DNA from 3 places in the Peribacillus sp. FSL P2-0133 genome. Region 2 is predicted to be linked to each of the others. Evidence: riboswitches for the same ligand, from Rfam matches in the RefSeq annotation. Region 2 holds a riboswitch; each other region holds the start of a gene.

Region 1 (10,253 bases), 1.9 Mb from region 2:
CCTGCAAAGCCCAATATGATTTTTGGAGGGTTTTCGTCAATTTTTTCAATAGAATATGTCGATAGTCCATAAATTTTAATATGATTTTCATTTGCCTTTTGAATAAGTGTCTCTTCATCCATGCCGTTCTTAACGATGAGGACGATATGCAATCCTGACCGTTCACCAATGATATTTATTTGCTTATGTGGTTTAAACAGATCAATCACTTTATCCAATTTGCGACGGTAAACTTTCCTCATTCGATTCAAATGCTTTTCGAAATCCCCTTCCTTCATGAACTGTGTCAACACATGCTGATCAATCCGAGAAACGGTGGAATGGTAAAAAGATAATTCCTGTTGATGGATTTGTAACAATGGAGCGGGAAGAACCATATAACTGATCCGAATCGATGGCATCAATGATTTGGAAAACGACCCTAAATAAATCACCTTATCACCAGCATCCATACTTTGTAAGGAAGGAATTGTTTTTCCACTATAACGAAATTCACTATCATAATCGTCTTCGATAATATAGCGGTTTGTTGCCCCTTGGGACCAGTTCAACAATCGCGTCCGTCTGTTAACGGATAGGATCGTCCCATTGGGGAAGTGATGTGAGGGAGTGACATACACGACGTCGATCTTTGAATCTTCAATTTGGTTAACCTTTACGCCTTCTTCATCAATTTGAAGGGGGTGGACTTCATTTGGGTAGCTGCGTAAAATCCGGTGAATCAAGTGATACCCAGGATCTTCAACACCATAGATGGCATTTTTATCGAATAGAAGGACAAGCTGCTGCAATAAAATCTCCATTCCTGCACCAATGATGATCTGTTCGGGAACACATTGTACGCCACGTGCATGATACAAATAATGGGCAATTTCACATCGTAGTTCATATTCCCCTTGAGAATCCCCCAGTAAAAGAAGATCTTGATGTGATTCATCGATTTTGCTTTTCGTGTATTTTCTCCATTTTTCAAATGGGAAGTGTTCCGTGTCAATTTGGCTGGGATGAAAATGATACAGCAATTCCCCTTCTTTATGATTGTTTTTTTCCAAGGATACTTGGTTAGCTTGTGTATACTCTAAATCCTCGAATGTTTGAATATAGTACCCTTTTCTTGGGATGACTTCAACGTAACCTTCAGCAGTCAATTGTTCATAGGCAGTCTCGACAGTATTTTGACTTATTTGAAGGAACTCTGCCAATTTCCGTTTGGAAGGTAACTTTGTACCGTAAAGAAGACGGCCATCAATGATTTCTTTTTTAATATGTGAATATAATTGTTCGTACAAAGGTATTTCACTTAACCGATTTAAATCACAAGAAAGCATATTCATTTTGTTTCCACCTTTTATAAAAATTTAATACTGACCCCATTAAATTTATTAAAACTGACACTTTCAATGCGGTCAACTATTTTTTATACTAAATCTAACAAATCTAAAAAATGCAAATATTAGGGGGAAGAGAAATGGAAAAATTATTAGGAACTGACACAGTAAAAAGAGGAATGGCACAAATGCAAAAGGGTGGCGTAATAATGGACGTCATTAACGCTGAACAAGCAAAAATCGCAGAAGCATCAGGTGCTGTCGCTGTCATGGCATTGGAAAGGGTTCCTTCCGACATCCGTGCGGCTGGCGGGGTAGCTAGAATGGCAGATCCGCGAATTGTCGAGGAAGTAATGAATGCAGTGTCCATCCCGGTCATGGCTAAAGCAAGGATTGGCCATATTGTTGAATCAAGGGTACTTGAATCCATGGGAGTCGATTATATCGATGAAAGTGAAGTGCTGACTCCTGCTGATGAAGAATACCATATTCTAAAAAGTGATTTCACCGTACCTTTCGTTTGTGGATGCCGTGATTTAGGAGAAGCTGCACGCCGTATTGGTGAAGGAGCATCAATGCTTCGTACAAAAGGAGAACCAGGTACTGGTAATATTGTGGAAGCTGTGCGTCATATGAGAAAGGTACAGTCACAAATTCGTAAAGTGAGCATCATGAGTGATGATGAATTAATGACAGAGGCAAAAAATATTGGGGCACCTTATGAAATTTTAAGAGAAATCAAACGCACAGGTAAATTGCCTGTAGTTAACTTTGCAGCTGGCGGAATTGCCACTCCAGCAGATGCAGCACTGATGATGGAATTGGGAGCAGATGGCGTTTTCGTGGGTTCTGGTATTTTTAAATCTGAAAATCCAGAAAAATTCGCATCGGCAATCGTTCAAGCTACTACATATTTCACCAATTATGAATTGATTGGCCGCCTATCCAAAGAGTTGGGCAGTGCAATGAAAGGAATTGATATTTCCAAACTAGCTCCAGCAGAACGGATGCAGGAACGTGGATGGTAATATGATAACTATCGGTGTTTTGGGATTACAGGGAGCAGTTGAAGAACACTTGAACCAAATCAAAGCTGCCGGCGAACAAGCAATTATAGTAAAAAAACCGGAACAGTTGCTGGAAATCGATGGCTTGATCATTCCAGGCGGAGAAAGCACCACGATGAGGAAGCTAATGGATCGTTATGGATTTATGGAGCCGATCAAAACTTTCTTCGAAGGTAAAAAACCTATTTTCGGTACATGTGCAGGGATGGTATTGGCGGCCAATGAATTGACTGGCGATGAGAAGGCCTATCTTGGACTAATGGACATTTCCGTGAAACGGAACGGATTTGGACGTCAACGGGATAGTTTCGAGGCTGAACTATCAATCAAAGGAATGGAAGACCCTTATAAGGCTGTATTCATCCGGGCGCCATTTGCGGATGGAATTGGAGAAGGTGTAGAAATATTGGCTGTTTATGAAGAGAATGTAGTGGCTGCAAGACAAGACCATGTCCTTGTCAGTGCGTTTCATCCAGAATTAACAGGTGATGATCGTTTTCTGCAACTTTTCATTGAAATGGTGAAGACCTCTGTAAGTAAGGTCGAATTGAAAACCTGCTAAACAAATGAAGCTGTCCTATTAATAGGACAGCTTCAATTTTTGAATGCTCATAACACTATAAAAATTCATATTGCTTGAATTCAATATTCTTTACTTTTATAATGAAAAAAATAAGTGATCACTTACGTACTTTTTAGTGGTGAGAGGGAAATGGAATTGACTGCAAGAGTTGCAGTTATTACAGGAGGAGCAAGCGGAATTGGCCGAGCAACATGCTTGAAATTCGCAGCAAAGGAGGACAAGGTCGTCGTTGCGGATTTTAATGAAGAAATGGGACAGGAAACTGTTGAACAGATAAAAGCGGATGGTGGAGAGGCCATTTTTGTTAAAACGGATGTATCTAAGCAGGAAGATGTTGAATCGTTAATCAATAAAGCAGTGCAAACATATGGAAGGATCGATATCATGTTTAATAATGCCTGCATTGGTGCAGGCGGTATGATCCTCGATCAAGATATGGAGGGTTACTTCAAAACGATTGAAGTGAACCAGCACGGAGTTGCCTTTGGAATCATGGCAGCAGGACGGAAAATGAAGGAGCTAGATAACAAGGGAGTCATTATAAATACCGCTTCCGTGTTTGGCTACTTAGCTTCCCATGAGACTTTTGCCTATCAGGCAACTAAAGGCGCTGTAAGAATGATGACACAGCCAGCAGCTTTGGAATTGGGTGCTTATGGCATACGCGTAGTGGGCATTGCGCCAGGCGGGGTTGACACTCCTATCATACAAGGCTATAAAGATATGGGAATCATCGATAAATTGAATGCAAGTCAAATGCGCGGTAAATTAATTAAGCCAGAAGCCATTGCAAATGCCGTCTATCTATTATCGTTAGAGGAAGCGGATGCGATCAATGGAAGTGTAGTCATGGTCGATGATGGCTATGCATCTTTTAAGTGATTTTCTATTTATGATATATGGGAATATTGAATTCTAATAGATCAAAGGTAATATGTTGACCGATTGATACCATCGAGATATCATGGAAAATAGATTGGTAAAACCGGTCTTATCTTTATAAAAGAAGGTTGATATTTTTGAAAAAAGGGCAGCAAACCAAAGAACGAATCATAAATGTAGCCCGGACTCTTTTTGCCACTAAAGGTTTTGACATGACAAGAACGAATGAAATTGCCTCTGCTTGCAATGTTTCCGAAGCTACTATTTATAAATACTTTGACAGCAAAAAAGATTTGCTTTTGGCTACAATTACCCCTATTGAAAAAGAGGAATCCGAAGATGGGACTAGCCATCTATCTACGGATGAACTAGTTGAGAATCATGTTTGCACCATGATAAAAAAAATTCTTGAAAATAAAGAACAGTTTTCGATATTATTTAGGGAAACACAATTCGATCAAGATATTTCAAAGCAATATGTAGATCAGATTTTCAAGCCAAATGCCAAGCATATTGAAATACAGAAGAGAATAGATAGCGGAGAGATACAATATATCTCTGATATTATCCTATTTAATGTGGGGATCATTTCTTTTACATTGGCATTATCCACACATTATGAGATCCATCAACAAAAAAAGGAGCCATATTTTACTTCTGAACGAATTAAGAGCATTGCTCAACTTTTGGTATATGGTATTCATGGTAAACAAAATCATACATAATGAAACGGTCATATTGAAGGGCATGAGCATCAAGCCGCAAATATGACCATTTTATTTTCATTCAGAGTCGATGAAGTCAACTAGTGAATTCATTAAACCCGAGTGTAAGATTTGACTTATATTTTTCAGACTATTACGATAAAATCATGCTGCACGAAATGCTTTACGAAGATTTTATCTTTAAAACATGTAACATAGGAGGGGTTTTAAATGAGCGATATCGTAATTTTATCAGGAAGTCCTGCTATACCATCAAGAACGGACATTTCACTAAAACATATTCAATCATTAGTCGAAAACGAAGGATTTACCACAGCTTATTTCTCAATTACGGATTTCTCAGCAGATGATTTATTTCAAGGGAAATATAATAGCGAAGATATCTTAAAGCTTTCAGAGAGAATTCAAGCAGCTAGAGGAATTATTATTGGTTCACCGGTTTATAAGGCTTCTTATACAGGTGTATTGAAAGCCTTGATTGATTTGCTGCCAGAAGGTGCTTTTAAGGGTAAGCCAGTTCTGCCAATCATGATTGGTGGAAGTAACAGGCATCTATTGGCGATTGACTATGCGCTTAAACCATTAATTTCAATATTAAAAGGCGAGCCGCTGCAGGGCATTTATTTTGTAGATAAGGAAATAGATAAACAGAATTCAGAAAAACCGATTATTGATTCGCATTTAATTGATCGCGTCCAGAGTCAAGTTCAAGAATTTGTAGAAGCGATACAGTTAAGAAATTAATGACTTCAAGTAATCCCCTCTTCAAAAGGACTGAAATTCGAGAATTTTTTTAAAGTAAGGATATACGACAATAATAGGCTTTTTATGAAAATAGACTTATTTTTTTGGAGACCTTATCTAAAAAGACAAGTCTATTTTCTTATTTATATGAACATAAAATCATAAATTGAATAGTGTGTATAAAAATAACAGTTCATCCATAATATTAAACCAAGTTATTTTATAAGAAAACTCCATTGACAAGGATTAAATATATGTTAATATTTAAAATAATAAAACTTATCCAGAGCGACGGAGGGAATTGGCCCTTTGAAGTCCAGCAACCTGCATGATGGATGCAAGGTGCTACCTCCAACAAAATGTTGATCATTTTGGAAGATAAGGTAAAGATATTTACCTTGGGATCTTTCCATCATGGAAAGATTTTTGTTTTTTTTGAGGCAAACCATAACAATGTAAGGTTGTATGGAATTATATAAATCTAAGAAATTTTTTTAATCAGCGTTGAAAATAAAATATTCGCGGATTTTCTTAAAGGAGGAACTGGTTTGGAAAAAGAGAATCAGCTTGAAGAAATATTTGAACGACTTCAAGAAATGCTTAAATCAATGAAATATGGATCCATTACACTTATTGTCCAGGATGGTAAAATCATTCAAATGGAAAGAAATGAAAAATTAAGAATTAAATAAGGTATCTGCTGACTAGAAAAACTAGAGGCGGGTTTAACTGATATAAAGAGAGTATTGGTTAGATTCGTCTCTTTTTCCTAGAATCAAATAAACTGGGGAAGTTTAAACGGGTATTGATCAACAGTTACTCTAACCTGATACAGCAAGTTTTTAGAGGGGGCTACAAAGTTGGCTGGATTAATAAACTATGAAAATTTCAATACAGGGGAATTCCCCGTATTTCCTGAAGACAGTGAAACAAAAGGTGCTTTGGAAGTTCTGCAATGGGCGAATGACCATTATGGAAGCAAACTGATTTATGCTTGCAGTTTTGGTATTGAAGGCATCGTGCTTACGGATTTATTGGCGAAGGTCAACCCTTCGGCAAAAATTGTTTTCCTTGATACAGATGTTCATTTTGAGGAGACTTACCAATTGATCGAGCAAGTGAAAAAGCGCTATCCAAAGCTTTTGATCGAAATGAAGAAACCCGCCTTGACGCTTGAGGAGCAAGCAGCGGAATATGGGGATGAATTATGGCTTAGTGATTCCAATAAGTGTTGTAACATCCGTAAAATCATACCGCTTACCGATGTGCTTTCAACGGCAACAGCCTGGCTTTCGGGACTGCGGAGGGAGCAATCCGAAACAAGGGCTTTAACCGAGTATATCAATAAGGATAATAAGTTCAAGTCAGTTAAAGTATGTCCACTCATACATTGGACATGGAAAGATGTTTGGCGCTACGCCCACAAAAACGGACTTCCATATAATATCCTGCATGATAATGGATATCCGAGCATTGGATGTAAAACGTGTACAGCACCTGCATTCAATGCAGATGATTTACGCTCAGGCCGTTGGCAAGGAGCCCAAAAAACGGAATGCGGATTGCATTTATCATAAATAAATAGAAACCATAGGGGGAATTTAGCATGACAATCAGTTTACCGCACGGAGGAACATTAATTGATCTTTGGGAACCAAAATATGATTTTAGTAAATTAACAAAATCAATCGAAATCGATGAAATTGCTTTAAGTGATCTTGAATTGATAGGCACTGGTGCCTACAGTCCGATTAAAGGATTCTTTACAAAAAGTGACTATGAGGCAGTGGTCAAGGATATGAGGCTTAGCAGCGGGCATGTATGGAGCATCCCGATTACGCTGCCTTTGACCGAAGAAACTGCAGAAACCCTTACTATAGGTGAAGAAGTAAAGTTGACTCATGAAGGTGAAACATACGGGGTTCTCACCGTTTCCGATATTTACACTCCGGATAAGCAATTGGAAGCGACATTAGTATATCAAACGGATGATGAGAAGCATCCCGGAGTGAAAAATTTATATAACCGCGGTGATGTATATGTCGGCGGGGAAATAAAGTTGATTAAGAGAATAGAGCGTCCGCTATTTCAAGCTAATTATCTGGACCCGGTCGAGACAAGGAAAGCTTTTGCTGAAAAAGGATGGGAAACGGTTGTTGGTTTCCAAACGAGGAACCCTGTTCACCGTGCACATGAATACATTCAAAAGACAGCATTGGAGATTGTCGACGGCTTATTCTTAAATCCTCTCGTAGGTGCCACTAAATCCGATGACATTCCGGCAGATGTAAGAATGGAAAGTTATAAAGTGCTGCTTGAAAAATATTATCCTAAGGATCGCGTCTCTCTTGCAGTTTTCCCTGCTGCCATGCGTTATGCAGGACCTAGAGAAGCCATTTTCCATGCGATGGTCCGTAAAAATTATGGTTGCACCCATTTTATCGTCGGACGTGATCATGCGGGTGTGGGCGATTATTATGGCACATATGATGCTCAAAAAATCTTTGGGAATTTTAACGCCGATGAGTTAGGGATCACGTTATTATTCTTTGAACATAGTTTTTACTGTAAAGCATGTGGCAATATGGCTTCCGCTAAAACTTGTCCGCACGGGAAGGAAGACCATGTCATCCTGTCTGGAACGAAGGTTAGGGAAATGTTGCGTAATGGAGAAATTCCTCCAGCTACCTTTAGCCGTAAAGAGGTCATCGAGGTGTTGATCGAAGGTCTAAAAAAGAATGAAGTTTTTAACTGATTGGACATAAATTGAAGGATCACATGAAGAGGGGGATTATTATATGAGTAAAAGTACGAATGTCACTTGGCATGAAACGTCATTGACCAAGGAGCTCCGCCGGAAGCAAAACGGGCATGAAAGCACAGTTCTATGGTTTACAGGGCTCTCGGGATCCGGAAAATCAACGATTGCTAACGCGGTCGCTAAAGAGTTATATAATCGGAATATTCGAAGTTATGTTTTGGATGGTGATAATATCCGCCACGGTTTAAACAAAGATTTAGGTTTTTCTGAAGAGGATCGAACCGAGAATATTAGGCGGATCGGTGAGGTTTCTAAGTTATTCGTGGATAGTGGGCAGTTCGTATTGACCGCCTTCATATCCCCATTCAGGGCAGATCGGCAGATTGTACGTGATTTACTCGAAGAAGGGGAGTTTATTGAAGTATACATAAAGTGTCCGATCGAAGAGTGCGAAGTGCGTGATCCAAAAGGTCTTTATGACAAGGCGCGTAAAGGAATCATTAAAGATTTTACCGGAATCGACTCTCCTTACGAAGAACCAGAACAACCGGAAATCATTTTAGAATCCGACCAATATAGCATTGAAGAGTGCGTTGAACAGGTAATCGGCTATTTGACAGCAAAGAAAGCGATCTAATCAAGGAGGAAATGTAATGGTTTACGAGAAATTTTGGTCGGAAAATCCACTAATCGCTAAAAATAAAACGGAAATCTGGAAATTGGAAAAAGACGGATTGAAGATATTCGATGATATTCCACATTACGCTGCAAATGGTTTTGATTCCATCCCTAAAGAGAATTGGGATATGTTCAAGTGGGCAGGTCTATACCTGCAACGGCCAAAAGAAGCTGGTTACTGGATGATGCGTGTCGTTATTCCCGGAGGTATCCTGACTTATGATCAACAGATAACTCTAGCTAACATCGCTAAAGATTATGGGAGGGATGTATATGATATTACAACCCGTCAAGCCATTCAATTCCACTGGTTGACCATCGAACAAGTCCCGGATATCTTAAACCGTTTGGAAAAGGTTGGACTGACTACGGCCGGTGCATGTGGTGATATCACACGTAATATCATCGGTAATGCATTGGCAGGCATCGATCCTGACGAACTTTTTGATACACGCGAAGTACTTTATGATGTATTTGAGTATTTCCGCCTTAACGAAGACTATTCGAACCTTCCTAGGAAATATAAAATGTCCATTAGTGCTAATATCCATAATGCTTCAAATGCTGAAATCAACTGTGTTTCATTCAATCCAGCCACTAAAGTAATTGATGGAGTAACGGAAGTTGGTTTTCACGTGAAAGTAGGCGGTGGGCTATCCTCCGTTCCGATGCTGGCAGAAGAACTTGACTTATTCATTTTACCTGAAAAAACAGTCGAAGTAGCGGCCGCCATCACGACGATATTCCGTGACTTTGGGTACCGTGAAAAACGTCATCGCTCGCGTTTGAAATTCCTTGTCGCTGATTGGGGTCCTGAACAATTCAAGGAAAAATTGCTGGAGTACACCGGTCCGCTTCCTGAAAAGGGTGAAAGTGCGGTGAAGGGATGGAATGCAGGCTATTTCTACGGCATCCATAAACAAAAGCAAGATGGTCTGAATTATGTTGGAGTCAATATACCAGTTGGTCGTCTAAATCCAGACGAAGTGATTGAGTTTGCCGAACTTGCGAAGAGATATGGAAATGGTGAAATCCGAAACTGTAATTCTCAAAATCTAATCATTCCAAATGTGCCGGATGCAAAACTTGAGGAATTAAAACAGGAATCCATCTTTGAAAGATTTCCATATCAACCAAAAAAATTCATTGGTTATTCCGTTTCTTGTACAGGCATCGAGTATTGTAACCTGGCACTCGTTGAAACAAAAAAACGAATGAGGACCATATCTGAATCATTGGACAAGGAAATAGATCTCGATGTACCTGTAAGGATGCATATGGTCGGTTGTCCGAATAATTGCGGTCAAAGAGCCATCGCTGAAATAGGGCTTCAAGGCATAAAAATGAAAAACCAGGACAAAAAGATGGTCGAAGCTTTTGAGATATACGTCGGAGGAACGCTGAATGAAGGCGGTAAGTTCAATGAAAAACTTAAAGGAAAAGTGGAAGCTGAACAGCTCTATCATGTTCTGAAAGAACTGATCC
Region 2 (10,253 bases):
GAAATTCATGGACTACGCTGATGATTACAGTGCTTATATGGATATCGACATACTTAAAGAAAACGACGGATACCCTCAATCCCTTCAAAAAGGACAATGCCCACATCTCATGAAATGCTCTGAATGCGGACATGATGAAGTGGTATTGGTCCAGGAATGAATATACCCCATATGTGAATAAATTGTAAAAAGACCCATTATGAATGGGTCTTTTTACGTTTAATTGGCAGATAACTTCATGCTTTCCTGCATCTGTTCATCTTCTTCAACTAAAATGCGATGTTCAGTCCCTTTGTCAAAAAAGTGTGCTTTATTCATGTCGAGGGCAAGTTCGATGTTTTCGCCTGCCTGGATAATATTCTTGGCATCGACGCGTGCGACGAAGTCCTGCCCCTCTAATGTGGAGTAGAGCATGATCTCCGCGCCCATCAGTTCGGCCACATCAATTTGGGTTGTGAATGCAGTGTTAGGGGACTTCGTGAAGTAAGCACCTTCATTATGGAAATCCTCCGGACGGATGCCAAGGATTATATCTTTTCCGACATATCCTTGATCACGCAGCATTTTCATCTTCAATTCAGGTATTTCAAGTGTTTGTTCGCCTATTTTAATTGTGCCTTCTTTTAATGTTCCAGTAAAGAAGTTCATGGCAGGCGATCCGATAAAGCCGCCGACGAAAACGTTTATCGGTTTCTCATAAACGTCCTTTGGTGCACCGACCTGTTGGATGATACCATCTTTCATTACAACAAGACGTGTCGCCATGGTCATTGCCTCTGTTTGGTCATGCGTGACATATATCGTTGTGGTGTCGAGCCGTTTATGTAATTTGGCGATTTCCGCACGCATTTGAACCCTTAGCTTTGCGTCGAGATTGGATAATGGCTCATCCATCAAGAAAACTTTTGCGTCCCTTACAATTGCCCGGCCAAGTGCGACACGCTGGCGCTGACCACCTGAAAGGGCTTTAGGTTTCCTGTTTAGCAGCTCTTCAAGTCCGAGAATCCTTGCCGCTTCATTGACTCTTTGCTTGATTTCCGCTTTTGGCGTTTTCCTGAGTTTTAATCCGAATGCCATATTGTCATATACGGACATATGAGGATATAAGGCATAGTTCTGGAAAACCATCGCAATATCACGATCTTTAGGGGGGACATCATTGACTCGCTTGCCGTCTATATATAAATCCCCTTGGGAAATGTCTTCAAGTCCGGCAATCATCCTTAATGTTGTCGATTTGCCGCAACCCGAAGGTCCCACAAAAACTATGAATTCCTTATCGGCAACACGAAGGTTGAAGTCTTTAACAGCTGTCACCTTTTTATCATAAATCTTGAATATATGTTCCAACACTAACTCTGCCATGAAAAATCCCCCTTTTAAACTCCTGATTACTTGTACCAATTAGCTATAGTCTAAGCTATCGGATTTGAAAAAAGTATGGGCACATTGCACAAAAAAGGGTGATATTACCTGTTTATATTGAAAGTTAATCATTTAGTAAAAGTATCAAGTATGCAGTAAGCGCATGACGGAAGTTTCTAATATCGAGACCAGTTCTTTCAGAGAATTTATCGATTCGGTATTGTAAGCTGTTCCGATGTATATAAAGCTGTTTGGCGGCATAGGTGGCATTTGAATTACATTCGATATACGTTTTAATCGTTTTGATCAGTTCAGTATCCTGCTTGGTCTTGCCAAGAATCTCATTGATATACCACTTTGCATCCTTAACGGATGGATCATTTATTAATGAGTGAGGGATGATGTCTGCCAAATCAGCCACCTTTAGATCTGGCAGATGCACCTGTGCCAAATCAAAACACTTTTTCTCCTGAGTCCAGTGCTGATGAAGGTCTTGATTTATAGGGTGAAAGCGCCCGGTAAACATACGGGTCTTTACATAAAAGTCACTTTCAAGCGTGGAAGAAATGGCGATTAGTTCTTTAGTTGATAAAGGTTCATCCTCGTTCGTTTCAATTAATACTCCTGCCGTTTCATTTTCCCAGACAATAGTTGCGTCAGATGGAACGAAAGCGAGGAAGGCTTCTTCAAAATCGGAGTTGGAAAAATCAGCATGAGTCAGCTTGAAATGAAGAAATCGAACATTCTCCCAGCTCGTTAAAGGCAATGGTGCATTCGGTTCGGATAAAAAGGTTTTCCATGATGAGTCTGGATGTGCATTGAGGTTATATGGGTTTATGGAAGGAGCAAAAAGCAGTTCCAATAAACGGATTTCTTCGGCTGTGATTTCTGAACGGTGAATGCCAAGTAAACTTCTCGAGTCTTCGAACCAAACATAGTCAGAAATTTCATCAGTATCCATTTTATTGGTAAGGGCGTTCGGGAATTTTTGTTTAAGATTTTCAAGCATCGTTTCCACCTTCTTTCTCCCTTTCCATATCATTATAGCGAAAAAGAATAAAGTTCAAAAGAATACGATATTGCTAGTTTTTCCTAAAAGGGAAAATCAAAGAAAAGTTGCAAGTATTATTAATTTTAGGAAAGGGTATTGCGTATGATTTATGGAATATCGTTAAAGAGGAGGGAATCTTATGAACATTTTAATATTGGGTGGTACACGGTTTTTAGGCCGGTATTTAGCAAAAGCTGCGATAGAGAAAGGGCATGAAGTCACACTTTTTAATCGTGGAAGCGATCCTTATGTTTTCCCCGAACTAGAACAGTTAAGAGGGGACCGCGACGGGAATCTTGAAATGTTGAAAGGGAGACAGTGGGATGCAGTCATTGACACATCGGGTTTTATCCCTCGAACTGTATCGAAATCTTGCAGATTGCTTAATCAAGTTAGACATTATACATATATTTCAAGCATCTCAGTTTATAGTGATCCAACCGAACCAGGCATTGATGAAAATGGAGAAGTTCATGCACTAAATGAAGATAAAGCGGAAGGGATCACCCGCGGAACTGCTGGACCGATATACGGTGAATATTATGGACCGTTAAAATCATTAAGCGAAAAAGCAGCTGAAAAAGAACTGCCGGGGAAAGTTTTGTCAATTCGTGCGGGGCAAATAGTAGGTCCATATGATTACACAGACCGATTGCCGTACTGGCTTAAAAGAATAGCAGAAGGGGGAGAAATTTTATCTCCGGGACGCCCTGGACGTCCAATCCAAGTCATCGATGCAAGGGACTTAGCTCAATGGATCATCCAAATGATAGAAAAAAGTATGACAGGTACATATAATGCCGTTGGACCTGATTACACACTAAATATGGGGCAATTACTTGAAGGCTGCAAAAAGGTAACAGGAAGTAATGCTGCCTTTACATGGGTATCTGAAAAATTTTTGGATGACAATAAAGTGGAGCCGTGGGGAGAGATGCCTTTATGGATACCAGAAGAATTCCCTTTACCGGGAGCTAAGGAACCTTTGAATGGGTTTTTGGCTGTCGATAACAATAAAGCCATCAATAATGGACTAACATTCCGTCCCCTATCAGAAACTCTCGAAGATATATGGAATTGGGAAAAGGGCCGTCCGGAATCTGCCGATAGAAAAGCAGGCATCCACAGACAGCATGAAAGTGATCTCCTCGAATTATGGAAACAGACAGTAGATTGAAACCTTTTTTTTATTATATTGAAATACTGAAGGCACATTAAGTGTGCTTGCTGAAAAGGATGATTTAAACGAACAACTTGAAGGAATTAAAAAAGCGATGTACTAAAAACTCCATCGCTTTTTTAGTCCGTGGATCTGCTTGCGTGGTTTGTAAGGATTTTAAGGTTTTCCATGGCGGCCGCCACTTTTTCCTTAATGAAAGGCCTGCTCCCAATAAATGGGAAGTAGGCCTCGATTATTTTGATCAATTCATCCAGTCTGGTTTTCCGAATCCGGCAAATTTGTCATCGATGACTTTTTCGAACTGGTCGGATTCCACTACTGATTTAATATCCTTGGCAAATTGAGAGTCTACATCTTTTGTATTCACTGTAACAACGTTTCGATACATATCCGGCATTTTTTCTAAAACAAGGGCATCCTGGAGGTCCATTTTCGCTGCAAGAGCGAAGTTGCCAGGGACCGCTGATAGGTCAACACTGTCTGTTGCCCGAGGCAATTGAGCGGATTCCAATGGTTTGAGTTGGATGTTTTTTGGATTTTTCGTTACATCCTTTTCAGATATTTTTAAAGGGTCGACATCTGGATCGACTTCAATCAGCCCTTCATCCACCAGCACTTTAAGTGCACGTGCGAGGTTAACCGGATCATTGGGCACTGCAAGGGATGTACCGTCTTTAATTTCTTTCAATGATTTATACTTGTTCGAATATATGCCCATTGGTGCTGTTGGAACTATGATAAGGTCGGAAAGCTTTAAATCATTTTCTTTAGCGAAGTTATCCATGTATACTTTATGCTGGAAGAGGTTGGCGTCGATCGAATGGTTGCCAAGGGACTTATTCGGCTGGATATAGTCGGTGAATTCGACGATCTCTATTTTGTAACCGAGATCTTCCAGACCTGGTTTGATGGCCTCTTTAACCATATCGGCGTAGGGACCGGTAGTCGCCCCGATCTTCAATTCTTTTTTGTCTTCAGTTTTTGGGGATGCATCATCGCTCCCGCATGCTGTCAAGCCAAGGGCAAGTGCACAGACTGATAATAACGAAGCTATTTTCTTCATTTGAAATTCCTCCTGAGTAATGAAATGTATTGAATCATTGAAAAATGACTGATCCCTATCGTTTGTTAACTATATATGAGGCCTTGTCACCAACCATTTGAATGATTTGCACAAGGCAGATCAGCACGACGATCGTCGTGATCATGACTGTATTGTCATAACGGTAATAACCGTACCGGATGGCCAGGTCGCCAATTCCGCCACCGCCGATTGTCCCTGCCATTGCTGAGTAACCTATAAGCGAAATGGTCGTTAATGTCAGTCCTTGAATGATACCCGGTTTTGCCTCTGGAAGAAGTACATCCTTAATGATCATCCATGGAGTGGCACCTACGGCAATTGCAGCTTCAATCACTCCTCTGTCTATTTCACGTAATGCCGTTTCAACGATTCTTGCAAAAAAAGGTATTGCGGACACCGACAGGGATACAGAAGCCGCTCTTGGCCCTATCGTCGATCCAGTTAGAAGATCCGTTAAAGGAAGGAGGGCGACCAAGAGAATGATGAACGGGATTGAACGTACAATATTGACTGCGAATCCTAGAGATCGATTCACGATGCTATTCTCAAAAAATAAATTCCTTGTTGTCGTAAACAGCAATACTCCAAGCGGTAAACCGATCAGCAGGGCTACTGCAAGGGAAACGCCGACCATATAAATCGTTTCAAGAAAGGCTTTATTAAGATCAGGTAAAATATTGACGATGGAATCAAGCAGTGACATGTTTTAACACCTCCACAGAACTGGAACGATTTTTTATATATTGCAATGCCGAATGAATTTGAGCGGCATCGCCTAATAACTCGATGATTAAAATGCCTAAAGGGACATCCTGGATATACTCAATTTTACCGTGTAAAATATTACCCTTTACTGAATGGGATTGGAGAGTATCCGAAAGGATCGACTCACCGGCGGTTTGCCCTTCGAATTGAATTTTAATGATCGTACCTTTACTTTCTTCAATCAAGTGCGGAGGGAGTTCGAAATCCAGAACACTGCTAATGAATTGCTTCGTTAACTCCTGCTTAGGCTGTGAAAATATTTCATAAACGGAACCTTCTTCAATTACACGGCCATCCTGCATGACGGCGACACGGTGGCATAGTTCTTTGACCACTTCCATTTCATGTGTAATCAACACGATGGTGATGCCAATCTTACTGCTTATCTTTTTCAATAATTGTAAAATCGCTTTTGTAGTTGTTGGATCAAGGGCTGAAGTCGCTTCATCACATAATAGTACAGTGGGATCATTTGCTAAGGCACGGGCTATGCCTACCCGTTGCTTCTGTCCACCGCTAAGCTGCGCCGGATAGACATCTTTCTTATCGCTGAGCCCTACGATTTCCAACAATTCCAATACACGTAACCTGATGGCATCCTTCGATCGATGCGCGGCCTTTAAGGCGAAAGCGACATTTTCATAAACAGTTTTTGAGCTGACCAGTGAAAAGTGTTGGAATATCATTCCGATTTTTTGACGTTGTTTACGAAGCTCTTTACTTGATAAAGAGGTTAAATCAATGCCGTCGATGATGATATTTCCACCTGTCGGACGTTCAAGCAAATTCAAGCAGCGGAGTAATGAGCTTTTTCCAGCTCCACTGTAGCCGACAATTCCATACACTTCTCCAGTTTGAATGGTTAAAGATACGTTATCCACTCCGATAACTCGGTTTTTCTTCGAGACGTATTCCTTTCGGACTGAACGGATTTCAATCATGAGCTTTCCCCCTTAAACATTAAAAAACTGCCTCTATCATTCAGAAAGAGGCAGCGAAATTATATCTCGTCTTATCTTTCAGAATGCAATCATTCTGCAGGAAGTGGCACCATTCCTTAAGGGCGGTTGCCGGACATCGCAGGGCCTGATCCCTCCGTCACTCTTGATAAGTAAATTATTATTTTAGAATATTTCAAGTTTTTTAATATAATCTATATTATTTGTAAAATCCGACAATGTCAATCGTTTCTGAAATTTTGGGATGATTTTTTGTTATTAAAATTTAGTAAGGTCCGTTAAAATGATTCGTGAAAAAAGGGCTATTATGCAATAATCCAGCATTTACGTCCAGGTTAATTATTCCAAAATTTCCTTGTCAAAAAGGTGAAGTGGTAATACATTTATTATAGTAAAGTTAAAAAAAGGAAGATGAAACTATTTTTGTGTAATGATGGGGAGGCAATTGAATGTTAGAGATTAACACGATAAATGATGTGGTTTGTGTGAACGGGACTCCTGGCGGGAACAAATCGGGGATGAGTGTTTATGTCTTTTTAACGGATGGTCTATTGATAGATACTGGCGCACAGATTTTATTGGAAGAGCTTATTCCATTCTATGAGACCGCAGACTTCGACTCAGTGGCCCTGACTCACTATCATGAAGACCATACCGGGGGCGCTGCATGGATACAGGAACATAAAAAGGTCCCGCTTTTCATTCATCCGATGTCGGTTGAGGTTTGTGCAAAGGATGCTGTATATCCTGAATATCGTAAAAATTTCTGGGGAAAGAGAGACGCCTTTAAAGCTGAGCCGGTAGGGAGGGCCATTCATTCCCGCACCCAAACGTGGGAGCCGATTTTTACCCCTGGTCATGCAAAGGACCATATGGTGTATTTGAATCACAATAGTGGCATGCTCTTTTCAGGAGACCTTTTCGTAACACCAAAAACAAAGCTTGTCTTACGGGAAGAGTCTGTCCCGGTCATCATCGATTCCATTAAAAGATTACTTCAATATGACTTTGGGGAAGTGTTTTGCTGCCATGCTGGGCATGTCCCTGATGGGAAGGACATGTTTCGAAAAAAGCTGGATTATTTGGAAAACCTCCAAGGTGAAATTTTACGCTTGCATTCTCAAGGGCTGACCGTTCATGAAATCCAGCAGGTCGTTTTACCGAATCGCTATCCCCTTATCGAGATATCTGGGCATGAATGGGATTCAGAGCATATCGTTACATCGATATTAAAAGAAAATATTTTGATTGCCAGGGATAATGGAAATATTTGAATGTTATCCGTTTAACTGTCTGGGTTTTCTAATTGTCACTCAAACAACTTCCATCCAGGAAGTTGTTTTTCTTGATTACTTATAAAAGACGGACTTTTTATAGGGGGAATGTAGTGCAAGCGGGAGATGAACGGGATAAGTAATAAAGGAGAGCTCTCCATAAGAGAGCCCACATAATTTATTTATTTTCGTTGGGATCTGTTTCATCATAAAAATCATGTGCTTCTTCGATGTTCTGAAGGTTTGCGACTTCATACACATTTCCGCCCGCCATTCCTTCATTGATGATACGGTCGATATCCAGGTAAACGGAGTCCTTGCCATTATATTCGGTATCCTTCAAAAATGTCATTTTTTCTTTATCCAAAATTAATCCCTCCTAGCCTTTTCTTTAGTTTAGGCAAAGGAGTTTTTTTTATTCTGATTAGGTTCATTCATATACATGGAAGATCATTAAATCATGTATCATGCTTTTGAGTTTGGTTTCATCTGTTTCGGAAGGCGGGTTGGCTGTCCACTCGATGGATCCATCTTTATGATACAAGGCTTGGACTGCCTGCTTGTTGAAATAAAAGGAAATTCTCCATCCTGGCAGATTCTTATGCAATGGTGCCCATTGAAAATGAGTGATCATATGTATTACCTCCATATATACAGTTTCTCATTTAATTATAATGGAAAACGGCAGCTGGAGGTGTTATTTTATTGTCAGGTTGGGAAAAGTTAATTCAATAAAAAGATTTTTTAAATGCAAAAGCCTGTTTGTTTCAATTTCCACCTCATCGAATTGCATGGGCTTTGAGTTCACTTCATATATGAAGAGCGAGCCCGATTCGTCTTCCCCTATATCAATGGAAAACTCTCCGAGAAACCCGATTTTTTTCGATAGTATCTCTCCGCATTTTTGGGCGATATTCGCTAATTTTAGATTCAGGCTTCTTGATTGCAGGTCTTGATAAGGAAAAAGCTTACCACCTCGGGGAGTGTGGGTGGTGATTTCCTGAGTTTGTGACATCCTTACCGCTTTACCGGTCACTTTATAAAAACCTTTTTCATAATGGACGAGAATCCGGTAATCATAACGATGTCCAAAAAGTTTTTTTGGTCTGATCGCCTGTTGAGCAAGATAGCTCCTTATTAATAAATCCCTTTTTTTTGTTTCCCAGAATGATGCGAAATCCGGGAAGGACTCACTATGCTTTAAGCTATTGAACAATAGTGTATCATCATCATTTTTGATTATGGTATAAATGCCCTTCCCTTGGCTTCCTTTGCAGGGTTTAAGGTATATATGTCTGTAGGTCTCCAGGAAAGCATAAAGGCAATCGCTGTTCCGTAAGACCGTTGTGGGTGGAAGGTGATTTGTGAGGAATCCATCTTCATTTAATGCTTCGAACATCACATATTTATCTATAAAACAGGGGTTGAATAGATTCATTCGGTAATCTTTAAAGTGAGTGATAAGATGTTGGAATTCCTCTGACGCCTCATAGCTCCTCGAGGGGATACGGTTATAGACGATGTCAGGGAAGGGTACTTTACATTCGATCCACTTGTTTGAAATGGAGGAAAAAACATACCCCCTCAACGAATCGGGATGAAGGGCATTTCCTGTGAATACATACGCTAATATTCCATGTTTTAATAAATATAATGATAGGTCCCGAAAAAGGGTCAGGTTTCCTCCCAAACCTGATTCCTTTTTGGGATTGGAAACAGTTAAAATTCCTACGGCAAGCATCCGGTTACCCGGAAATATCGTGATTGGAATTAGGGGTTGATTCGAATGGTCCTTTTTATAGCGGATTTCCTCTTCGGCAGAGCCGGCGAAAAGTTCAGCATTCTCATGATTGTGGTACCAATTTTCAGTGGGGATATCGTAAAAAATGTTCATCGCGGCACACTGATTGATTTCGTAATCGTTTGTTCCGTAAGATAAATGGCATAATCAAGGCTTAGCTTTCTGGTCAGCAATTCGAAATCCTTGAGTTTTGGATGGGCGAATATGGAACGTCCAGGTTTGGAATTGGCTTCAAACATCCAAACCTGCCCTTTTTTATCCAATCCAAAATCAAATCCTATTTCTGCAATGATGCCGTCCAAGTTCTTTTCTATACTGTCACTTAAAATCAGCGCGGCTTCCGATAGCTTTCGTTCGACTTCTTTCGCCTCATCGTCATCTCCAAACAGTTCGGCAACCGTTTTGATGACACCCCCGCTTTTAATATGGGTCGTGACGCTGCCGGCGCCGGCGATTTTTGCGGCGATCGCGGTTACCTGCCATTTTCCATTACTGTCCTTGTTCGTATGGACCCGGAAATCCACTGGACGTTTTTCAAATCGAATTAATGGGATGCCCTGCTGCACGATAAGATTCTCAAGCGGTCGGTCGTGAAAAATATGTTTAACGATGGATTCCAATGTGGGGAATTTTTGCAGTTTATTTTCTTTTGCTTCATTTGTATAGCGACAATAGTAAACATCCTCATGCTTATCATAAAGAATTTGGTGAATCCCTAGACCGAGGCTGCCGTGAATGGGCTTTATATAAACTTGCCGGTAATGGGAAAGAAGG
Region 3 (10,253 bases), 2.1 Mb from region 2:
TTTGTCAATGGGTAAATTAATAAAAATCAGGGCGGCGATCTTCGAATACAGGTATTTTGTTACGGGCTTCCGTAACTTTTTTGAAGTCCAGGGTGCCTGTCAAGAGTTCGTTTTCTTCTCCGGCTTCACTTATGATATTCCCCCATGGATCAATAATCAAGGAATGACCCGCAAATATATTATTGACATCCGAACCTGAACGATTAACGGCTACAACATAGGCTTGGTTCTCGATGGCACGGCTAATCAACAAGGCTCTCCAATGATCGAGTCTCGGCTTTGGCCATTCAGCCGTTACGAATAGAACTTCGGCGCCTTGAACGGTATGGGCTCGCTGCCATTCAGGAAAACGGATGTCATAACAAACGAATCCAGCACATATTTTTTCATCAAGAGTAAATAAACCATCTTTTTCTCCTGGCTGCAGGAAATGATGTTCATCCATTAACTGAAATAAGTGAAGCTTATCATATTCTTTAATGAGATTTCCATGTTTATCGATGATGATCATGGTGTTATAGATTCCCTTGCTTGTTTTTTTCGCAATGGAACCGCCTATGATGTGAATCTGGTGTTTCTGTGCCTGTGTTTTAAAAAATTCAATCGTTTTTTCTGCCTCATGATCAGCAATCTCATTTAACCTGGTCAAGTCGTATCCTGTTGTCCAAAGTTCCGGTAAAATGACGATATCGGGTTCTGAGCGTGCCGCTTTTTCCATCCATTGTTCTGCAACCTGAAAATTGATATCCGGTTGCCCGAAGGCTATATCCATTTGAATACAAGCTATTTTCCACTTCATCGTTTAAAACCCCCACATGTAAAAAATACTTTACAAGACTATGATAAACATATATCATTTGTGACTAGAATTTCAAGAAATTTCAGAGAAGGTGTATAAATGGTGCAATTCGAAAAATCCGGCCAGCTTCAGGACCTGCCCAAGCAGTTTTTTGCTTCACTAGTCGCAAAAGTCAATGCGATCACGGAGCAAGGACATGATGTCATTAATTTAGGCCAGGGAAACCCTGATCAGCCGACGCCAGAACATATCGTGAAAAGTTTGCAGTCTGCCGCTGAAAAAACGATAAATCATAAATATTCGCCATTCCGGGGGCATCAATATTTAAAAGATGCTGCCGCCGTCTTTTATGAACGAGAATACGGTGTCAAGCTAGATCCGAATAGTGAAGTGGCGATTCTCTTCGGGGGGAAGGCAGGTCTTGTAGAACTGCCGCAGTGTTTATTGAATCCAGGTGATACGATCCTTGTTCCAGATCCAGGCTATCCGGATTATCTTTCCGGAGTTGTTTTAGCCCAGGCAAAGACCGAACTCATGCCCTTGACAGAAGAAAATGATTTTCTTCCGAAATACGATGACATACATAAAGAAGTACTTGATAAAGCCAAAATGATGTTCTTGAACTATCCGAATAATCCCACAGGTGCTTCTGCAACTGAAAGTTTCTTTGATGAAACCGTCACCTTCGCAAAAGAGCATTCCATTTGTGTGGTCCACGATTTCGCTTATGGTGCGATCGGATTCGACGGAAAAAAACCGATAAGCTTTCTCCAGGCAAAGGGAGCGAAGGATGTAGGAATAGAAATATACACACTATCGAAAACATACAATATGGCAGGGTGGAGAGTCGGCTTCGCAGTGGGGAATAAGAGTGTAATAGAAGCTCTTGAACTATTACAAGACCATCTTTATGTGAGTCTTTTCCCGGCGATACAAGAAGCTGCGGCAAGCGCTTTGCTTGACTCGCAGAGCTGTGTAGAGCAGTTAGTGCAGATGTACGAAGGACGAAGAAATGTTTTCATTGAGGGATTGAGGGCAATCGGCTGGGATGTCAAAGCGCCTGCGGCATCGTTTTTTGCCTGGCTCAAGGTACCTAAAGGTTTTACGTCAGAGAGTTTTGCAGACTATTTATTAACGCATGCCCACGTAGCTGTTGCCGCAGGGAATGGATTCGGTGAATTTGGCGAAGGTTACGTCAGGGTAGGGCTATTGACTTCCGAAGAACGGCTTGAAGAGGCTGTGGAACGAATACGTACATTAAACTTATTTTAACGATGGAATGAGGTATCCGATTTATTCACCGTTAAATAGTTAAAACTTATTGACAAAGTAGGGATTACCTGTCAGAATACAAAATAAATTCTTAATCTTTCGATACTTGAATGCAATTTATATATCAGCGTTTTCTTATTTTGAGCAGGTGGAGGGACTAGCCCTATGAAGCCCAGCAACCGACCGTAATTCCATTGTAAAATGGGGCGGAATTCTTCGCCGGATTTTCTTTAAATCCACAAGGCACGGTGCTAATTCTTGCAGCCAATGGCTGGGAGATAAGAAGATGGCTTTTTAAAGCCTCTTCTTTATGAAGGGGCTTTTGCCATTTTGAGAACATTTCAGGTTAATGACATCGAGAGTTTACTAACGTGTTATAGGAGTGATTCAGATGAGCGAGATAGTCGCTACTTATTTAATTCATGACTTCAATGGAAATCATGAGAAAAAAGCAGAGAGCATCGCCTTAGGTTTGACTGTCGGGACATGGACGGACCTGCCACATTTGGTCCAGAAACAACTGGAAAAACATAAGGGGCGCGTCGTATCGGTGACACCACTATCTGAAGAAGAGAGGGCAAACAGCTACTTTAATCGTAAAGTATACCGTTCGCTTATTAAAATTGCCTATCCGGCAGGGAATTTCTCCATTGATTTACCTGCAATCCTCACGACGGTCTTCGGCAAACTTTCATTGGACGGAGAAATAAAACTTATCGACCTGGATTTTGTCGGTGATATTCAAAAAGCTTTTCCCGGGCCGCAATTTGGTATTGGAGGCATAAGGGAAAAGATTGGCGTATTTAACCGGCCCCTGGTGATGAGCATCTTTAAAGGTGTATTAGGAAGGGACCTGACATTCCATAATGAGCAACTGAGGCAACAAGCATTAGGGGGTGTCGACCTAGTTAAAGATGATGAGATCCTCTTCGACCAGGAACTGACTCCATTTTTCGATAGAATAAAAACGGGAAAAAGAATATTGAATGAAGTCCATGAAACCACTGGCCACCGAACTTTATATGCTGTCAATCTATCAGGGAAAACATTTGAATTACTGGATAAGGCAGAGCAGGCGGCTGAAGCAGGGGCAGATGCTTTATTGTTCAACGTTCATACATATGGTTTGGATGTATTGCAGGCCTTGAGTGAACATGATCGTATCAAGCTGCCGATCATGGCGCATCCCGCATATAGCGGGGCATTGGCATCTTCATCATTTTATGGGATCGGCTATCCGTTATTGCTTGGTAAATTAGTAAGGTTATCAGGTGCGGATTTATCCTTGTTCCCATCCCCTTATGGAAATGTCGCACTAGAAAAAAAGGAGACCTTGGCGATTGCTGAAGCTCTGACAAAAGATGAACTTTCATGGAAAAAAGCCTTCCCTGTTCCTTCTGCAGGCATTCATCCAGGCATGGTTCCGGACTTAATCAAGGATTTTGGGCTCGATAGCGTGATTAATGCAGGGGGCGGAATTCACGGGCACCCTGACGGAGCAGAGGGCGGGGCCAAGGCTTTCCGTTCTGCTGTGGAAGCCGTTCTAGCAGGAAAGGACCTATCAGAAGCGGCGGCTGAGGAAGAAACACTAAAAAAAGCTCTTGTGTTATGGGGAGGCTTATAAGAAATAATGAAACCGATCATCTTTTGTGATTTTGACGGAACGATCACCAACACGGACAATATCATTTCCATCATGAAAAAATTTGCGCCTCCGGAATGGGAAGCGTTGAAAGACGGTGTCCTTCAGCAAAAAATCAGTATATCTTCAGGAGTTGGGGATATGTTTTCACTGCTTGATAGTGGCATGAAGGATGACATCATCCAATATGTAAGAAAAACGGCCGGCATTCGTCCAGGGTTTTATGAATTCGTTGAGTATACGAAACAAGCCAACATCCCTTTATATATAGTAAGCGGGGGCATGGATTTTTTCATTGCACCGCTTTTAAATGATATCTTGCCAACAGAGTCCGTTTATTGCAACCATGCATTTTTTGATAAGGAAAAGATTTATATAGAGTGGCCACATGCTTGTGATGATCAATGTAATAATGATTGCGGTTGCTGCAAGCCATCCATTATGAGGGAAATAGCGGGTGCGGAAGATTTTAAATTCGTTATTGGAGATTCAGTAACGGATTTTGAAGCGGCTAAACAGGCCGATTTTGTCATAGCCCGTGACATACTGCTTGAAAAATGCGATAGGGAAGGAATTCCACATCAAGGATTTGAAACATTTTTTGATGTAATTGACATTTTAAAGCGGCAGGAGGCGGTTAAAGCGTGAACAATCATTCTAAAGAATGGCGGGAGTTGGCAGATATTAAAGCTGAACTGGCCGAAAGGGATTGGTTTATGGGAACAAGCGGGAACTTGTCCATCCGCGAGCCCAAAAGCCCTTTCTTTTATATTACGGCAAGCGGTAAGGATAAAAGGAAGCAAACGGATTCGGATTTTTTACTGGTGGATTTAAAAGGAAAACCAGTTGAAGAAACGAACCTAAGACCATCGGCCGAAACTTTACTTCATACAGTCATTTACCGGAAAACAAATGCGAACTGTGTACTCCATGTCCATACAGTTGAAAATAATGTGATATCAGAATTGTACGGAGATGAAGGCCAGGTTTCCTTTTGTAATCATGAAATCATTAAAGCGACCGGTCGGTGGGAGGAAGATTCGGAGCTTCGGATTCCAATCATATATAATCACGCTGACATTCCGCTGTTATCCGATAAGTTCAAGCCACATGTCGAAGAAGACTCTGGCGCCGTGCTGATCCGCAATCATGGCATTACGGTTTGGGGTAAAAGCGGACTCGAAGCAAAAAGAATACTTGAAGCTTGCGAATTTTTATTTCAATACCAACTGTTGCTTAATCAACAAAAGGCGTTTGCAGGTTCTTTAAGATAAACACTCATAGAGGAGGTATGAATGATGGCGACGATCAAATTCCATGAAACAAACGAGGTTATTGAAAACGGTGAACAGGTAAAAGGGTTTTTAGAAACACAAGGGGTTATTTATGAGCAATGGGACATTTCTAAATTACCGGCCCATCTTGTGGAAAAATACGATCTAACAGATGCTGACAAGAAGGAAATCCTTGTAACATTCCAATCAGAGATAGCGGAAATTTCTGAAAGAAGAGGCTATAAAGCGCATGATATCATCACATTATCAGATGCAAATCCGAACTTGGATCAAATGCTTGAAAACTTTAAGCAGGAACACCACCATGAAGATGATGAAGTGCGTTTCATAGCGGGAGGTACGAGTATCTTTGCCATTGAAGGCAATGATAAACAGTGGTTTGATGTACGTCTTAATCCCGGAGATCTTATTAGTGTACCAGAATCAACAAGACATTATTTCACGCTCGCAGAAGATAGGAAAACTGTTGCTGTCCGTATTTTCGTAACAGCGGCAGGATGGGTGCCGATTTACGAAAAAGATGAAGTTCAAGCATGAATCATTGTTGAAAAACCAGCTTAAGGGCTGGTTTTTTTATGTGGATCCGGCAAGTGCTTTAGTAAGATAAGTATGATAAAATTTAACGGAATCGAATTTAACCGGATCATAGGAGCAGATAAGAATGAAAACAACCGAAGTATACATATTGGGCGGCTTTCTCGGCAGCGGGAAAACGACGCTTCTTCGAAATATTTTAAAACAGGAAAGTGAAGCGGGTAGAAAAGTGGCCGTGCTTTTAAATGAGCTTGGCAGTGTATCGGTTGACAGCGGACTCCTTGGTGATGGAGTGCCACTTAAGGAGTTGTTTGACGGATGCATTTGCTGCACAATTCAAGATAAACTGGAGGTTCAGCTTCATGAATTGCTAACGGAAAATGAACTGGATGCGGTTTATATTGAAACGACGGGCGCAGCTCATCCAGTTGAAGTATTGGATGGCATCATGTCGCCGATTTTCGCCAAAAGGCTGGAGTATAAAGGGATTATCACTGTCGTCGATTTATTAAGGTGGCGCGATCGGGAGGAACTGTCTCCGCAGCTTCGACAGTTGCTTGTCGAGCAAATCCACCATGCCGATTTCATATTATTGAATAAAGCGGATTTAGTAAGTGAGATGGAGGCCGCACAGCTGATTTATACGATACAGGCGCTGAATCCGGATGCCGTATGTTTATTGACGGAGTATGCAGCCGTATCCTTGGCATCATTGCAGCAGATGCAAAGAAAACGGCATAATGGCCATCAAAAGCTTGATGTACATGACCATTTGCATTTAACTGCAGTCGTTCATACATTTGAAGGTGCCGTGGCACAAACCGACTTTGAAGAGTGGCTTAGGGCTCTCCCGGAAACGGTCTATCGAATGAAAGGATACATTTCCTTTACACATTCACAATACCCCCATTTATTCCAATACTCCTACGGAATGCCGATGTATATGAATGAAATGATGAAAATGCCATTGAATATCGTCATGATCGGGGAAAAGTTGGATAAGGAAATGTTGATCGCTCAGTTGAAAGCTTTGGAATTGAAAGCGGCCCGATAAAAGTTTACCGCCCTTTAAAGAAGGGAAACATAAAAAGGAGACTTTCTTATCAAGGAGGCGGTATTAGTGCCATGGAATAAGAACGATTACCCAAACTCGATGAAGAATCTAGATAAAGATGTAAGGGAAAAGGCTATAGAAATCGCCAATGCATTATTAGATGAAGGATATGAGGATGGAAAAGCCATTCCAATCGCCATAGACCGGGCTAAGATGTCAGTAGGAAAAGATTGAAAAAATGGTCAGACCCATTTATGGGTCTGACCATTTTTATTGTTGCATTCCAAAGGCGGCAAATGTCTTTTCGTCTTCTATTAATCCGCAAGCAGCACATTGAACCCGAACTTCAGGACCATTATATGCTAGGTGGAATGGCTGAAGGGAATCATTCGAATATTGTTCAATAATCTCACCTGACTGCGGATCCTTTTTAATGGGGGTTGCTACTTGCTGAATGAGATTGAAGCGAGATTTATTTGTCCGGCAATTCGGACAGCGGTATACTTGAGACATTGTACTCACTCCCTTTTTGAATTTTAAAAAGCGTGATCGTATTATTAAGATAGTCTTTACAAACTCGAACATTAATATGTATAAATTAGTAATGGATGGAAGGGATACTATGAAAGAAAATGTCAGGCAAGAAGAATTACTGGTGGCTTATTTAAGCATATGGAATAATCGTAAGATGACCGATGGAAGTGGAGGGGAAGTGTTGTCGGAACTCATCCGCCGTGAGCTTTTGGATGAAAATGCCCATCCCCGTGCCCGAAAACCGGTATTGGAGAAATTTTACCTCTGCATTAAACGCGTGATGGAATCTTCGCTTTCTGAAGAAATGAAAAATGCGATCGTCATGGCCTATATCACTGAATTGGAAAGAATATGATTTCCGAGGTGTAACAGATGCTTGTTAGCAAATATTCTTTTCTGCTTCATACTTTTTTCACAAATCATTGTTAAAATCTTTAAAAAATAGATATTTAATGAATAAGGAGCTTAAAATATGAAGTGGGGCATTGGGCTTTTTCTTGCCATCGTACTGCTTACTGGGTGTAATAGCAGTAATGCATTAACTAAAATCAATAAAAGTGAATCTTTCCTGGCGACTGTCAATATCAAGGATACCTCACTGACTTTCATAGATGAAAACTATCATCCATTTGCAAAATGGGATATTTCAGAACCATTTACCGGAGCACTGCTCCTGGCAGACAAAGATACTATCCTGCTTTATGGAAAAGAGATGGAGAAAGTCCAAGTGTACTCTTTATCAGCAGGAAAACTGATAAACAGTTGGGAAATTGGCAAAGGGATCGTTAATATGCAGTTGTTACATGATGGAAAAAGCATCGTGGCGGTCAACCAATCGAATCACTCCATCTATTTTTTAAATACAGATGGGGAGAAACAGGATATTGTCAAGGTTGGTAAAAGCCCCCTGACCGTTCTTCAAGGAGAGCAATCGAATCGTTTGTATGTTATTAATTTTGGTGATACCAAATGTTCTGTAATAAATCTTGAAACGAAAAAGGTCGATTTTGAATTTCCCGTACATAGTTCCAGCACAGGCACATTATTAAGGGAAGAAAAGGATGAAATATGGATCGGAGGACACGGTGATGGGGACAAAGTGGAAGAAGATCTATATATTTATTCGGCACAAACGGGAGAGTTGAAGAATAAGCTGAAGGCCCCAACCATGCCGATAAAGTTCCTTGAGAATGCAGAAGGCATATTTGTCCTTAGTCATGGTACAAGCTCCTTATATAAATTGAATGATCAATATGAGGAAGTGAAAAGCAAAGTGGTCGGCGTCAACCCTTTTGAAATGGCTAGCTTTAACGAAGATGTGATCGTGGCGGGATATGATAGTGATGAAGTGTATGTAATGGATGCTGAAACAGTCGATGTTAAAAAAACGATCAAAGTCGGCGAAGGTCCGTTCCAATTGATGTTGAGGGAGTAGATGACATGCATGTTTACACCATTTTAGTCGTGGATGATGAAGAAGATATGCGAAATCTAGTTGAAATGTATTTACTGAACTCAGGTTATCGATGCCTTCAAGCTGCGAATGGAAAAGAAGCTATTAGTATGGTTGAAACAGAGGAAGTTGATTTAATTCTATTGGATATCATGATGCCAGGTATGGATGGTTTCTCCGTTTGTGAAGAAATTCGTGAAAATTGGGAGATTCCTGTGATATTTGTCAGTGCGAAAGGTGAAGAATGGGATAAGGTGAAAGGGCTGAAGCTTGGCGGCGACGATTATATCGTCAAACCGTTCAATCCAGGAGAATTGGTTGCAAGGGTCGAAGCGGTATTGCGGAGGACAGGGAAATTATCATTGAATGAAGAGAGTCAAAACCATGTCCGGTTCGGTAAAATTAGCTTGAACTTACAATCCAGAACGGTTTTGGTGGAAGGGAAGCCAATCAATTTAACCTTGAAGGAATTCGAATTGCTTTTATTCCTCATGCGTCATAAAAGCCAGGCACTAAGCCGTGAACAACTGCTTGAAAATGTATGGAGCGGGGAGTATGGAGGATCTTTACGGACCGTGGATACCCATATCAAAACGTTACGAATGAAATTAAGAGCGGCCGATTACATTCAAACCGTCTGGGGAATCGGTTATAAGATAGAGGAAAAGAAATGATCAATAAATGGCGAACCCTCACTTTTAAATTATGGCTCACCATCATCACCGCCATCATCCTATCCGTGCTGTTCGCTTATTCACTTTCTCAATATTATTATAAAAATCTATATGTGGAGAAGCTTAAAACAGATTTAGTCAATGAAGCGTCATTGCTAGGGGCGGATTACTCCGGCGGTGAAATCAGCGAAGATTTCAAGGAAAAAGTTGAATGGTTTAACAGTAAGAATGACAGCGAGATCTTTGTCGTCAACAATCCGAGGGAATTGAGTGCCTGTCTGCCTTTTGAAATCAATTATGACACCCTTATTTCTGAAGAAGAACGGCAAATGCTTTTAGATGGGAAAGCCGTTGAAAAAGAGGGATATGAGAAAAGATTTGAAAAGAACATCGTAGCGGCGATCATACCCCTGATTGACGAAAATCGGCTCGAAGGTATCATCTATACATATATTCCTGTAGATTCCATTACGGTATTACTCAAGGAATTTGCCGCAAAATGGATGGCGGCCGTTCTATTATTTTTGATTGTCGCGATTTTGTTTACTACGAAATGGTTGAAAAAGCTAGTCAGTCCGATTAAGGAAATCGAGACTGCAGCCCATCGTGTCTCAGAGGGGAATTATGACATACAGGTCGAGGTAAGGAGTCATGATGAAATAGGGAAACTGGCAATGGCCTTTAATGATATGGCCAATTCCATCCATATGGAAGAAGAAAGAAAAAAAGAATTTTTAGAAAATGTTGCACATGAGCTCAGAACCCCGCTTAGTTACGTAAAGGGCTATACGCAGGCCATATTGGATGGTGTCGTGAAAAATGATGAAGAGCAACGGAAATACCTTCAACTCATTTCAAGGGAGGCTCTTAGGCTGCAGCGGCTTGTGGGAGATCTGATGGACTTATCAAAAATGGATAGTGATCCATTCATGTTAAATAAAACCCCGATTGCCTATGCGCAATTCATTGAAGACGTACTTGTGAAATATGAACCGA

What was found. Region 2 has a riboswitch for S-adenosylmethionine ahead of MKY17_RS05900 (methionine ABC transporter ATP-binding protein). Riboswitches for the same ligand answer to the same signal wherever they lie in the genome.
Region 1: another riboswitch for S-adenosylmethionine. It lies ahead of MKY17_RS14900 (YezD family protein); the one in region 2 lies ahead of MKY17_RS05900 (methionine ABC transporter ATP-binding protein).
Region 3: another riboswitch for S-adenosylmethionine. It lies ahead of mtnW (2,3-diketo-5-methylthiopentyl-1-phosphate enolase); the one in region 2 lies ahead of MKY17_RS05900 (methionine ABC transporter ATP-binding protein).

The regions. Positions count from the first base shown of each region.
Region 1 covers NZ_CP150254.1:3,118,148-3,128,400, reverse strand. Annotated here, with positions in the region: gene MKY17_RS14930 (PLP-dependent aminotransferase family protein) at 1-1,334, opposite strand, end outside; gene pdxS (pyridoxal 5'-phosphate synthase lyase subunit PdxS) at 1,469-2,356, shown strand; gene pdxT (pyridoxal 5'-phosphate synthase glutaminase subunit PdxT) at 2,361-2,957, shown strand; gene MKY17_RS14915 (SDR family oxidoreductase) at 3,108-3,860, shown strand; gene MKY17_RS14910 (TetR/AcrR family transcriptional regulator) at 3,998-4,585, shown strand; gene ssuE (NADPH-dependent FMN reductase) at 4,796-5,329, shown strand; SAM riboswitch class I at 5,606-5,714, shown strand; gene MKY17_RS14900 (YezD family protein) at 5,878-6,021, shown strand; gene MKY17_RS14895 (phosphoadenylyl-sulfate reductase) at 6,190-6,906, shown strand; gene sat (sulfate adenylyltransferase) at 6,936-8,084, shown strand; gene cysC (adenylyl-sulfate kinase) at 8,128-8,727, shown strand; gene MKY17_RS14880 (ferredoxin--nitrite reductase) at 8,744-10,253, shown strand, end outside.
Region 2 covers NZ_CP150254.1:1,228,533-1,238,785, forward strand. Annotated here, with positions in the region: gene MKY17_RS05870 (hypothetical protein) at 1-160, shown strand, start outside; gene ugpC (sn-glycerol-3-phosphate ABC transporter ATP-binding protein UgpC) at 220-1,365, opposite strand; gene MKY17_RS05880 (helix-turn-helix domain-containing protein) at 1,490-2,374, opposite strand; gene MKY17_RS05885 (NAD-dependent epimerase/dehydratase family protein) at 2,556-3,593, shown strand; gene MKY17_RS05890 (MetQ/NlpA family ABC transporter substrate-binding protein) at 3,838-4,659, opposite strand; gene MKY17_RS05895 (methionine ABC transporter permease) at 4,715-5,383, opposite strand; gene MKY17_RS05900 (methionine ABC transporter ATP-binding protein) at 5,370-6,386, opposite strand; SAM riboswitch class I at 6,455-6,559, opposite strand; gene MKY17_RS05905 (MBL fold metallo-hydrolase) at 6,854-7,678, shown strand; gene MKY17_RS05910 (hypothetical protein) at 7,857-8,045, opposite strand; gene MKY17_RS05915 (YheE family protein) at 8,109-8,312, opposite strand; gene MKY17_RS05920 (YheC/YheD family protein) at 8,376-9,572, opposite strand; gene MKY17_RS05925 (YheC/YheD family protein) at 9,569-10,253, opposite strand, start outside.
Region 3 covers NZ_CP150254.1:3,369,559-3,379,811, reverse strand. Annotated here, with positions in the region: gene MKY17_RS16140 (carbon-nitrogen family hydrolase) at 17-799, opposite strand; gene MKY17_RS16135 (pyridoxal phosphate-dependent aminotransferase) at 899-2,071, shown strand; SAM riboswitch class I at 2,204-2,356, shown strand; gene mtnW (2,3-diketo-5-methylthiopentyl-1-phosphate enolase) at 2,463-3,695, shown strand; gene MKY17_RS16125 (2-hydroxy-3-keto-5-methylthiopentenyl-1-phosphate phosphatase) at 3,702-4,361, shown strand; gene MKY17_RS16120 (methylthioribulose 1-phosphate dehydratase) at 4,358-4,987, shown strand; gene MKY17_RS16115 (cupin domain-containing protein) at 5,012-5,545, shown strand; gene MKY17_RS16110 (CobW family GTP-binding protein) at 5,670-6,596, shown strand; gene MKY17_RS16105 (hypothetical protein) at 6,663-6,830, shown strand; gene MKY17_RS16100 (DNA alkylation repair protein) at 6,867-7,109, opposite strand; gene MKY17_RS16095 (hypothetical protein) at 7,219-7,485, shown strand; gene MKY17_RS16090 (hypothetical protein) at 7,603-8,565, shown strand; gene MKY17_RS16085 (response regulator transcription factor) at 8,571-9,257, shown strand; gene MKY17_RS16080 (HAMP domain-containing sensor histidine kinase) at 9,254-10,253, shown strand, end outside.